Regions from separate parts of the Methylophaga sp. F7 genome, predicted to be linked through region 3. Evidence: predicted binding sites of a transcription regulator. Region 3 holds the regulator's gene; each other region holds the start of a gene.
What was found. Region 3 encodes PhoB, which activates phosphate uptake and scavenging genes when phosphate is short. Its sites were predicted from a motif close to GNNTGTCATAAAACTGTCANAT; they were not measured.
Positions count from the first base shown of each region.

Region 1: a site for PhoB is predicted at 2,489-2,510, ahead of AC08OG_RS13470 (UDP-2,3-diacylglucosamine diphosphatase). Genes of this name have one in related genera too.
Region 2: a site for PhoB is predicted at 1,884-1,905, ahead of olsF (bifunctional ornithine lipid synthase OlsF). Genes of this name have one in related genera too.

Region 1 covers NZ_CM166511.1:2,676,508-2,680,797, reverse strand. Annotated here, with positions in the region: gene AC08OG_RS13480 (MlaA family lipoprotein) at 1-474, opposite strand, end outside; gene AC08OG_RS13475 (glycosyltransferase family 4 protein) at 603-1,649, opposite strand; gene AC08OG_RS13470 (UDP-2,3-diacylglucosamine diphosphatase) at 1,649-2,443, opposite strand; gene prlC (oligopeptidase A) at 2,583-4,290, shown strand, end outside.
Region 2 covers NZ_CM166511.1:1,995,826-2,000,115, forward strand. Annotated here, with positions in the region: gene AC08OG_RS10080 (YchJ family protein) at 1-111, shown strand, start outside; gene olsF (bifunctional ornithine lipid synthase OlsF) at 114-1,829, opposite strand; gene panD (aspartate 1-decarboxylase) at 1,946-2,326, opposite strand; gene panC (pantoate--beta-alanine ligase) at 2,378-3,232, opposite strand; gene panB (3-methyl-2-oxobutanoate hydroxymethyltransferase) at 3,232-4,026, opposite strand; gene AC08OG_RS10105 (deoxynucleoside kinase) at 4,023-4,290, opposite strand, start outside.
Region 3 covers NZ_CM166511.1:3,002,363-3,006,652, forward strand. Annotated here, with positions in the region: gene AC08OG_RS15060 (PstS family phosphate ABC transporter substrate-binding protein) at 1-157, opposite strand, end outside; gene phoR (phosphate regulon sensor histidine kinase PhoR) at 299-1,267, opposite strand; gene AC08OG_RS15070 (DUF3329 domain-containing protein) at 1,315-1,587, opposite strand; gene phoB (phosphate regulon transcriptional regulator PhoB) at 1,600-2,292, opposite strand; gene arsJ (organoarsenical effux MFS transporter ArsJ) at 2,374-3,597, opposite strand; partial or broken gene AC08OG_RS15085 (inorganic phosphate transporter) at 3,656-4,290, opposite strand, start outside.

The sequences.
Region 1 (4,290 bases), 330 kb from region 3:
GTCACGCACAGTGCGGGGACCAAAAAACGGTAATACGATGTATGCGCCGGGTTCAGCACCCCAGGCTCCCAGTGTCTGGCCGAAATCTTCGTTACGTTTCTTGTTGCCAGCATGACCGGCAACATCAAAGATACCTGCCACACCAACGGTGCTGTTTAACAGAAAACGACCTGTATCATCAGCTGCCTGGCTGAATTTACCTTGCAACAGGCTGTTGATGGCGACTGTAATATCATTCAGATTACTGAAGAAATTGCTGACGCCCCAGCTGATCGCATCAGGAACAACAACATCGTAACCCTTGGCAACAGGCTTTAACACGGCACGATCTACAGTATCGTTAAATTGATACATTGCACGGTTATAGCTTTCATATGGATCACGTTCATCAGATGATTGTACGGTGGCACAACCTGTGAACAGAACCAATAAACCGAGCAGGCTGAGCCTGGAAAAAACTTTTAGATCGAACATTGTGGCATTCCCTGAAACAAATTTAACGAGAATAATCTCACGGCAGTTCCAGGCTAATCAAGTGATCTGTTGTACCAATACCAAGAAAGTATGATGGTGTTGTCACTTTGCAACATCAAAAGAATGTTTCATCCGCTTTTCTGGCCCAGCATTTGCGCAGTTTTAACCTGTGATTCTGGATGGTTGTTATACATATAACCGGAAAATACTTCGCTGCATTTGTGCCAGCTATTTTCATGTGCATAAGCAATACAATCGGTTTTTTGCAGATTCAGCGCATTTAACGCCGCCTTATGCAAATCCCAATCCAGCTCGCCGGTTTTGCCCTGAATAATAATATCTTTAGGCCCGGTGACCGGATAAGCGGCTACAGGCAGACCGCAAGCCATCGCTTCCAGAATTACCAAGCCGAAGGTATCGGTTTGACTCGGAAAAACAAAAACATCTCCTCCGGCCAGATAGGCAGCGAGTTCTTCAGCAAATTTGGCACCGGTAAAGATCACATCAGGATAGCGTTTTTTCAACATCTCCAGATCAGGACCATCGCCAATCACTACTTTACTGCCTGGTAAATCCAAATCCAAAAATGCTTCAATGTTTTTTTCGACTGCAACCCGGCCCATATTGATAAAAACCGGGCGGGGTAAGTCATAATTTTTGGCATTATCTTTCGTGAATATATCGGTATCGACACCTCGTCCCCATACATAAACATCTTGAAATCCATATTCTTGCAAGCGTCGCTGTTGTGAAATGGTAGGTACCAGTGTTCTCACCGCCGGGCGATGAAAACGCCTTAACCATGCATAGCTCCAACTAAGCGGAATCGGTAAACGCAAACGCAGATATTCTGGAAACTGAGTATGAAATGACGTGGTGAAATGGATATTATGACGCAGACACCAACGTCTGGCGGCCATGCCTAATGGACCCTCAGTGGCAATATGCACTGCATCGGCTTGCAGATTGTCGAGCATATTTGCCAGTTTTCGGTAAGGCAGTAATGCCAGACGAATTGAGGGATAACTGGGACAGGGAATCGTTTTAAAATTCAGCGGCGTGAGCATGGTAACGTCATAGCCCATTTCCTGCAGATGGTCACGGGTTTTCCCCAGAGTGCGCACAACCCCGTTGACCTGTGGCTCCCAGGCATCGGTAATAATCGCCAGTTTCATCAAGCGGCTTTGGCAATCAAAACGTGCTGATTAAATACTTCAGCCCAAGGGATGATTTCCATCTGACCATCTGGATGTTCAACCAATGCTGTGCAGCTCTCTACCCAGTCGCCACAATTATAGTAATCGATATCATGTATGCGCGTTATTTCCGCACGGTGAATATGGCCGCAGACCACACCATCCACCCCTTGTTTAGAAGCTTCATGCGCCACAGCTTCTTCAAAATTACTGATGTACTGGACCGCATTTTTCACTTTGTGTTTCAAAAACGCTGCCAGTGACCAGTAAGAGAAGCCCATCTTACGGCGGAAATAATTCACCCAGCGATTAGCTCTAAGTAAAAATTCATACAAACGGCTGCCGATTTTGGCCAGCATCGGCGAAATTTTCACTACGCTATCGAATTGATCGCCGTGAATGATTAACAACTTACGTTTATCGGCTGTGGTATGAATGATTTCGTTATGGATCTGCACATTACCGAACACCGCACCATCATAATCCCGCAGAATCTCATCGTGATTACCGGGAACAAAGATGACCTTGGTATTGTGCTTGGCTTTACCGAGCAGGGTTCGGACTACGTTATTATGTTCTTGAGGCCAGTACATGCGTTTTTTCATTTCCCAGACGTCGATAATATCGCCGACCAGATAAAGATATTCGCATTCCACATTATGTAAAAAGTTAAGGAGGAGCTCGGCACTGCAGCCTCGGAAGCCAAGATGGATATCCGAAATGAACACGGTGCGAACTTTCAGCTTTTGCTTGTGACTTAGTTGTGTTTGCATAAGGCACTCATTCACTTAAAATTCTGAGCAAACCTTATCTATTAGATATTGCAGTGTGATGACCGTTTTGTTGCGTTACCATGACAATAACTTCACGCGCTACACTGCGGGCGATACCGAACCTAATCAGGACACTATTATGAGCAACCCATTATTGGAAAATCACCGTTTACCGCCATTTTCCGCAATAAAAGCCGAACATGTTGAGCCCGCAATTGATCATGCGTTGAGCACAGCACGCAATAAAATTGACACTATTTTGAGCACACTTTCAGAGCCAACATGGGACACATTGGTACAGCCAATGGAAGATATGGATGCCCTGATTGACAGTGTCTGGTCGCCAGTAAGTCATATGAATTCGGTGGTCAACTCGGAAGAGCTGCGTCAGGCCTATAACGCTTGTTTGCCTAAACTCAGCGAGTTTTCGACTGAGTTGGGCCAGAATGAAATGCTGTATCAGGCCTATAAAGCCATTGCCGAAGGCGCTGAGTATCAGAAATTGGATACGGCACAGAAAAAAGTCATTGATAATGCGGTCCGTGATTTTCGTCTGTCGGGCGTTGAGCTGGATCAGCAACAACGTGATGAATTCAAAAAGCTGTCACAGCAAATGACTGAACGCACCGCCAAGTTTGAAGAAAATTTGCTGGATGCCACTCACGCCTGGCGTAAGTTGATTACCGACGAGTCATTATTATCGGGTTTACCACCATCCACTATTGAAATGGCCGAGCAAATGGCCAAGCGAGAAGGCGAGGAAGGTTGGTTGTTTACCCTGGATTTCCCATCGTATATGCCGGTGATGTCCTACGCTGATAATCGTGAATTGCGTGAAGAAATGTATACCGCGTTTGCCACTAAAGCCTCAGACCAAGGTCCGAATGCGGGCAAATGGGATAACACTGAAGTGATGCTGGATATTCTGAATCTGCGTCATCAACTGGCAAATCTGCTGGGGTTTGCCAATCATGCCGAACGTTCTTTGGCCACCAAAATGGCGCAATCACCGCAACAGGTTCTGGACTTTCTGCAGGATCTGGCCAAGCGCTCAAAACCGATTGCCGAGCAGGAATATGCAGAATTACGCGCCTTTGCCAAATCCACTGCCGACCAGGATCAACTCGAAGCCTGGGATGTCACCTATTTTGCTGAAAAACTACGTCAGCAGCGTTATTCAATTTCACAGGAAGAATTAAAGCCGTACTTTCCGGAAGACAAAGTAGTGAATGGGCTGTTTGCCGTGGTCAATCGTTTATACGGACTGGATATTCGGGAACGCAAGGATGTTGACGTCTGGCACAAAGACGTGCGCTTTTTCGAAATTGTCGCCGAGGATGGCAGCGTACGTGCTCAGTTCTATCTGGATTTATATGCCCGTCAGCATAAACGTGGTGGCGCATGGATGGATGAATGTAAAGCACGCCGTCGTACTGCCGAAGGAATCGAAATTCCAGTGGCGTTTCTGACCTGCAACTTTTCTGAACCCGTCGGCGATAAACCGGCTCTGTTCACCCATGATGAAGTGACCACTTTATTCCATGAATTTGGTCATGGTCTGCATCATATGTTGACCAAAATTGAATATGCCGGTGTGTCTGGTATTAATGGTGTGGCCTGGGATGCAGTCGAGCTGCCAAGTCAGTTTATGGAAAACTGGTGCTGGGAGCGTGAAGCTTTGGATTTGATTTCCGGCCATTACCAAACGGGTGAAAAATTGCCTGATGATTTGTTCGACAAAATGCTTGCCGCACGTAACTTCCAATCGGCAATGATGATGTTACGTCAGCTGGAATTCTCGTTATTTGATTTCCGGTTACATCTGGAATTTAACCCGAATGAACCGA
Region 2 (4,290 bases), 1.0 Mb from region 3:
GATGGCCTATGGTTTTATCTTGATGGTGAATTTCTGCCTCCCATCAAACTTGGCCGGAATGATAAATGCTTTTGTGGCAGTGGAAAAAAACTTAAACGCTGCCACGGGTGATGTTAGGTATTTTTTTCACCTAAATAACGTTTGCGTTTAGCTGGTTTTAATTGCTGCAGATCGACCATCACCAGTCCATCGATACAGTTACCGAAATTGGCATCAATATTAAAATCGATAAACCGCACACCACTTGGCTCACAAATATCGGCGTATTGTTTATAGAGTGTCGGCACCGTTACATTCATATGCGCCAGTTGCTCGCGTACCGCCGTAAAGTCATTGTCAGCATCATGATTCACTAACGTTGAATTAACCCTTTGCTTGATTTCATTATCAAATATATAGGGGACTCTGCCCTTCGCCAGATTTTCTGCATCGGCAAAATGCTTTTGATAAAAACTGACAATCAACGCCTTGGCAAAATCAGGATAGGTATTACTCAAACTGACAGGACCAAATAGATACCGTACTTCTGGATAACGTTTTAGGTAGGCACCGATGCCATACCATAAATAATCCAGGCTGCGCTTACCCCAGTATTTGGGGCTGACAAAGCTGCGACCCAATTCAATACTTACCGGGAAATATTGCTGCATTGCCGCAGTAAACTGAAACAATTCACTGGTATAGATATCACGACCTGCATTCATAATACGAGCGACTTCGCCAATTCGATAAGCACCGGCTATCTCCAGTTCCTGCTCATCCCAGAGAATTAAGTGCCGGTAATCACGATCATAATGATCTAAATCACGTCTTTTACCTGTTCCCTCGCCAACCTGTCTGAAAGTGATTTCCCGTAAACGACCAATCTCCTGCATAACAGCTGAATTTGATTGATAGTCAAACAGATATATTTTTTTATTGTCGGCCGTTTCGCCCAATAATTCAGCCTGCTGCAATTCTTTTTTGATTGCCCGACGTTCCTGCGGATGGGCAATCGTCTGCTCAGTGACAAACAGCGGTTTTTTTCCTTTGGCCAGTCGATATAAGTGGCGCCTTAATAACTTGGCTTTTTCGGCCTTTATCAACGGCAATTGTTCAACCTGTTGATAAGCAATAGACTCCCCTACCCGCATCGAGATAGTTTTGGAGTTTTTATTGAACATTTCATGCGCCAGCATCATGCCTGACAATGGTTTATAAACCATCGAGGCGCTATAAAACAGCGAAGAGTTTCTGGCTTCAACATATATCGGCAAAATGGGCGATTGCGTTTTTTTGGCAAAATTTAAAAACCCACTGTTCCATTTACCATCACGAACACCACCTGGCCGGATACGTGATACTTCACCGGCAGGAAACACAATCACAGCCTCATCATTGTTCAGACACTCAACAATCCTGGCTATACTACTTTTACGGGTAGATTTGGAGAGATTATCTACCGGCAGAAACAAGGAACTTAATGCTGAAAAATTCAACAGCATGTCATTAGCAACAATTTTCACATCACGCCTGACTTCACCCACCAGTTTTAATAAACATAGCCCATCTAACGCACCTAATGGATGATTGGCGACAATGACAACACGACCTGTAGCCGGAATATTGTTACGATGACGATGCGTAATGCTATAGCTGAAGTTGAAGTAATCCAGGACCTCATCAATGAAATCAAAGCCTTCAAGCTGCTTATGCTGTTCCAGGAAACGATTAACTTCCTGTTCATGAGTGATTTTTCGGAGAAAGCCTAACGTCGGAATTCTGACCCAAGGTTTTTGATTTTGAAAATTGGGGAATTTTTGTTGAACAGCTTGTTCAATATTGAGCATACGGTTTCTCTGGTAACTTCATGCTGCAAAGTCTAGAGAACACATATGACAAAAAAATAACGGTTTGATGACTGTTCAGTGACAATCTCACAAACCGTTATATCTAAGGGGTTTAATCAGGCCGCTTGGACAGGAATAGCATGACGCATATGGGTAATATCATTATTTTCATTCAGATATACCAACGTCGGTTTAAAGCTTTTTACTTCTTCTGCATTCATAGCAGTATATGCACAGATAATAATGCGATCGCCCGGAGAGGCTTTATGTGCCGCAGCACCGTTAACTGAGATGATATTAGAACCGTCTTCAGCTCGAATTGCATACGTCACGAAACGTTCGCCATTAGCGACGTTGTAAATATGAATTTGTTCATACTCGTGAATGCCGGCGGCTTCGAGTAATTTGCCATCAATCGCGCATGAACCCTCATATTCCAGTTCAGAATGGGTTACACAGGCACGATGTAATTTAGCTTTTAACAGTGTCAGATGCATAGCTGGCAAAATTCCGTTAGTAAGCCGTATATTATCGCTTTTTAAGAAAGCTCAAGCAAGGTTACAAGCAATATTGTCAATCAATCTTACACTGCCCACACGTCCCGCCGCCAACAACCGCAACTCTTTATCCACTGCAGGATTAGCCAATTGCAGATCTTCTGCCCGACGAATATCAATATAATCCAATGTAAACCCGGAAGCAGTTAATTGCGTATGGGCTTGAGCCAGTAAAGCCGAATAGTCCTGATTGCCAGACTCCAGCTGTTGTTTGAGTTCAAGCAGATTTGAATACAACGCTGCAGCTTGCTGTTTCAGCGTTTCGTTTAAATGTTGATTACGAGAACTCATCGCCAGACCACTATCTTCTCTTACAGTAGCTGCGCCCACGATCTTAATCGGCAAGTTCAAATCAGCCACCAGTTTACGAATCAGCAATAATTGCTGGTAATCCTTTTCACCAAACACCGCAACATCGGCCTGCACTATATTGAAGAACTTGGTAACGACTGTGGCAACACCATCAAAGTGTCCGGGTCGCTCAAGACCACAGAGCTTGTCATCCATACCAGGCACATGAATAAAGGTATGAAAATCCTTGCCCTGCGGATACATCACCTCAGTATCAGGAGTAAATAACAGATTACAGCCCACCTGAGTCAGCTTTTTAATATCTGTCTGCAACGTCCGGGGATAGTTGGCTAAATCCCGTTTGTCATCAAACTGCAATGGATTGACAAAAATACTGACCACCACTTTGTCAGCCAGAGTCTGGGCTTTTTTGACCAGAGAGATATGCCCGTCATGAAGGTTTCCCATCGTCGGTACAAAGGCAATAGTCCGATGATCAGCACGCCAGGTCTTTATCTGACCACGCAGGCTCAGAATCGATTCAACAATTTGCATTAATACTGTTGCTCAGCTGTGGGAAACTCACCATTTTTAACGGCTTCAACATAACGACTTATTGCTGCAGGGATGTGACCACTGTCGGCCAGGAAATCATGGCTGAAACGCGGACGTTTACCAGGAGTGATACCTAACATGTCGTGTAACACTAAAACCTGTCCATCACAGTCAGCACCAGCACCAATGCCAATAACCGGAATCGTTAGCGCTTCACTGATGATCTTCGCCAATGCCGCAGGGACGCACTCAAGTACCAGCATATCGGCACCTGCTTTTTCCAAACTAATCGCATCCTGCAGAATTTTATCCGCAGCAGACTGTTCTCTCCCCTGAACCAGATACCCACCCAGCTTATGCACTGACTGGGGTAATAATCCCAGATGACCACAAACAGGAATGCCACGTCGGGTTAAGGCAGAAATTAGTTCAACCAGCTCTGCTCCCCCTTCCAGTTTAACCATCTGCGCCCCGCCTTCGGCCATTAACCGGGCTGCATTGTGCAAAGCCTGATCAGTATTGGCATAGCTCATGAACGGCATATCGGTGATCACAAACAGACGTTCACTACCGCGAATCACATTGGCGGTATGGTAAATCATATGCTCGACCGTGACTGGCAAGGTGCTTTCCTGACCTTGAATGACCATTCCAAGTGAGTCACCCACCAATACGATATCAACTCCAGCCTGTTCCAGAACGTGACTAAAACTTGAATCATATGCCGTCAGCACGGCAATTTTGTTACGCTCGGCTTTCATTTTACGTAGCTGATTGAGACTGGTACGGCTCATGAGTTTTTCTCTTTCACCGGTAACGGATTGTAATACTGACGACCACTCTGGATAGTGCAGATCTGATCCAGCAATTGCTGATAATCGGCTTCACTTTTCACCAAATCAATTTGTTCTGCATTAACGATCAATAATGGAGAAGCATCGTAATAATGGAAAAAATCAGCGTAGGAATCAGCCAATCGTTTTAGATAAGCATCCTCGACATGTTGCTCATAACTGATACCACGCTGAGAAATCCGGGTTTTCAGGATCGGCAGTGAG
Region 3 (4,290 bases):
AGTTAGCTAATGTGTCAGAACCGACGCTTGATAAGCTACCTGAAACACCGCTTGTTTTTTCATACTCTGGCAGGTTTGGATCGACGTCTGCAAAGCTGGCAGCGGAAAACGTCATTGCCAAAGCGGCGCCGTATAAAGCAAATTTTTTCTTGAACATGAGTCATTAACTCCTTGGGTTAAAAATAAGTTCCAACGCTTACCGCGTTGAGCACCCGAGCAGTATCGCGATTAACTGTGACAAGGATATGAAAGAAATATGACAATACTGTGACATGACCGAAAACAGTAGTCAGTAAGGCTAAATGTCTATTTTATCCATCACACTTTTGGCGGGAAAACAGCACTTAAAATTTGATCCTTCACCAATAACGCTCTGAATCATCAGCTCAGCTTTGTGTCGTTGCAACACATGCTTGACGATAGCCAGCCCCAGTCCTGTACCACCGGTTTCCCTGGCACGACCACTATCAACACGATAAAAGCGTTCTGTTAAGCGGTCGAGATGATGTTGGGCGATACCTTCACCGGTATCTTTTACCTCAATAACAGCAAACTCACCTTCGATATCCCATCTGACATCGATCTGGGTTTCTGCTGGGGTATATTTGACCGCGTTAAACACCAGATTGGAGATTGCACTGCGAAGTTCATCAGCATCTGCCTTCAACCATTTTTCGCTCAGGCAGTGCAGGTTGATCTGATGCTGATGAAAATGTTCCAATCGCTTGGCATCCTCAACAACGCTATGCAGCAACTTGCAGATATCTGTAGGTCGGTGTTGCAGCGGCTTTTCACCGGTTTCCAATTGGGATAACGCCAGCAGATCCTTGATCATCAGATGCATTCGCTGGCTTTGTTGCTGCATTACCGGTAATGCCTGTTGCCAGAGCTCTTGATCACTTTCCGTGGTCAAGGTTTCCAGATACCCCCGTAAAACCGTCAATGGTGTACGCAATTCATGCGATACATTGGCCACAAAATCACGCCGCATACGCTGCAGTTTCTGTGTCTGGGTGATATCTCTGGCGATCAGCAACCTGTCCTTGCTGGCATACCGAACGACTTTGAATTCAAGCTGAATGCGATCATTCATCGGTGAAACGGCTATAACCGATTCCTCGGCATCACCATCAAGTTCCAGTAATTTTTGGAATGCCGGGTCGCGAACCAGATTATTGACTCTGACGCCATTGTCATGCGGCCAGTTGATTCCCAATAACGTCATGGCTGAGGTATTGGCCCAACTGACCTGGCCAAACTCGCCCATTACCACCACCGCATCAGGTAAAGCCGCAGTGGCCGATTGGAAACGTTTTAAATAACCGGTGAGCTTTTTTTACGGTTGCTGTTTTGTGCGCGCATCTGTTCTATCTGCCGACACACGTCATCAATAACCCCTTCGGCTTGCGGAGAACTGTTTTTCTTAGGTTTATCCAGCCATGCCTGCAACTGGTTCCATTTACTCTGCATCCAGAAGATGTATATAAGCGCGGCAACAAACATGAAGGCCAACATATGACCTAAGACCAATCCAATAAAACCGGCCAGGCTGAGCACCGTCAGTAAACGCCAATAATCCCATTGCATCAGACGATCCTGCTATTCAGCAGAAAAACGGTAACCGACACCGCGAACGGTTTGTACCAGGTTGTCATGGCCGCTGGGTTCCAGCGCCTTACGCAGACGACGAATATGCACATCCACTGTGCGCTCCTCTATATATACGGTATCGCCCCAGACAAAATCCAGCAGCTGGGAACGGTTATAAGCGCGTTCTGGGTTTTTCATAAAAAAGTGTAGTAAACGGAATTCGGTCGGTCCCAATTCAATGCGTTCACCATTCACCGATACCCGGTGACTTTTGGTATCCATGACCAGTTCACCCATCTGCAGTTTCTGTGCTTCGTCATCTTCCATCGGACGACAACGACGTAAAACCGCTTTAATTCGTGCAATTAATTCAGGTGGGGAAAACGGTTTATTTATATAGTCATCAGCACCGACGCTCAGACCTTTCACCATATCTTCACTTTCACCCTTAGCGGTAAGCATGATCACGGGAATGGATGCTAAAAACTCATTGGCACGCAGACGGCGGATAAACTCGATGCCATCAATTCCAGGTAACATCCAATCCAGCAAAATCATGTCTGGCTGTTGATTTTTTAACCAATCCAGACCCGTTTCGCCATCCTTGACTGCTTCGCAGGTAAATCCCGCCTGACGCAGACTGAAATTAATCATGTCACGAATGGCGGCGTCATCTTCAACCAGTAATACTGATATGCTCATATCCGATTTTTTCCTGAACTATTTTTCTAAGAGTAAAGCTTAACGGCTAAATATGACAATTTGATAACAACGCTGAAAGCTTTATACAGTCTGGTCTTTGCGCGGTAACATTTTTGAAATAAAACTGGCGGACAGAATCATTAAGGCAGAAATGACCAGACATGCTGCTAACCCGGAAACCTGATAGACCCAGCCAGATAATAATGTACCAAACAATCTTCCAGCCGCATTAGCCATGTAATAAAAACCGACATCCAGCGACACCCCAGCCGCATCAGCATATGACACGATAAGATAGGAATGGATTGCAGAATTGATCGCAAAGATAGCGCCATAAATTAACAAGCCGACAGTTAAAGCCGGTATGACAGCCCATTCAAAATATACCGAGGCGGCAATCAATAACGGCAACACAAAGAGGGGTAAGGACCATAGCCAGACATGATAGCCATCAGGAGCGTTTTGCCTGGAAAAGCCAGTCAGTTTAGGCGCAAGCGCTTGCACAATACCGTAAGCAATTACCCAAGCCGCCAGCAAGCCACCGACATAAATAGGTGACCACTGTAATTGGGCATGCAAAAACACCGGCAAGGCCACCACAAACCAGATATCTCGAGAACCAAACAAAAAGAACCGTGCCAACGATAAATGATTAACCGGCGGACTTTTTGACCAGATATCACTGAATTTTGGTTTGTTTTTGGCTTTACCCAAGTCGCGTTGCAACATGACGATGCTGAAAATCAACACTACCAGAAGCACAACCGCCATAGCCAGTATGGCGCCACGAAAACCGATCCAGGAAAGCAGGGCCGCACCGACAAAGAAGCCAACCCCTTTCAGGGCATTTTTGGAGCCGGTAAGGATGGATATCCATTTAAATAAGGTTGATTGCGCATTATCAGCCACCAGCATTTTGATACTGGATTTGGCGCTCATTTTATTCAAATCTTTGGCAATACCGGAGAGCGCCTGCGCGACCATGACATAAGCCACGGTGAGCCACTGCGGATCCACCAGCAGCATTGCCAATGCAATGACCTGTAATAACAAGCCCAGATGCATAGTGACGTTTAACCCTAATCTGGCGGCCAGCCAGCCACCGACCAGGTTTGTCACTATGCCGAAGAACTCATACAGAACAAACAGCATTGCCACTTCAAGCGGGCTGTAACCCAGTTGATGGAAAAACAATACAACCAACATGCGTAATGCACCGTCGGACACGGTAAACGCCCAGTAGCTGAAAGTCACTACCAGATATTGCTGAATCGCAATGGGCAATGCTTTAAGTTTATTCAGCATGTTCAAATCATCCTGACAAATAAGCTGAAAATAATATGTCAGTTTAATGAAGATTTGATTACAGCATGATGCCTTTTATCATAAAGAAGATGCAGGCTGACAAGGTTGCCGCTGCTGGAACGGTTACCACCCAAGCTGTGACAATCTTTTTCACCATATCGCGTTTAACGAACAGGTTTTTCTTTTCTTTTTTGAGGACTTTTTTGGCTTTTTTCAGCGCGGACTCTTCCTCTTCAATCAGCCGATAAAGCTCGGTAATACGTTGATATTCATCCACGGTTTTGGAGGGTTTTTTCTCCAGCTTTTTCAATTCCCCGCGTAGTGCATTGAGCATCTTTTTATCATCTTTGATTTCGGCTTTTTCGCGATCAATCTGGCGTTCGATTTTATTTGATTCATCCAGCCATTCACGCAGGAATCCAACCCCGAATACCCCACCAATCGCAATATGCGTTGTACTGACCGGCAAACCGAGCTGACTGGCAATGATGACGGTCAAAGCAGCAGCCATAGCGATTGAATAGGCTCGCATCTGATCCAGCTCGGTAATTTCACCGCCTACGGTACGAATCAGTCTTGGACCATACAGGCCCAAACCAATAGCAATACCTAGCGCCCCCACAGCCATGACCCAAAGCGGAATACCAGCTTTATCGGTGATACCACCTGACATAATAGCGTCATTTATTGCGG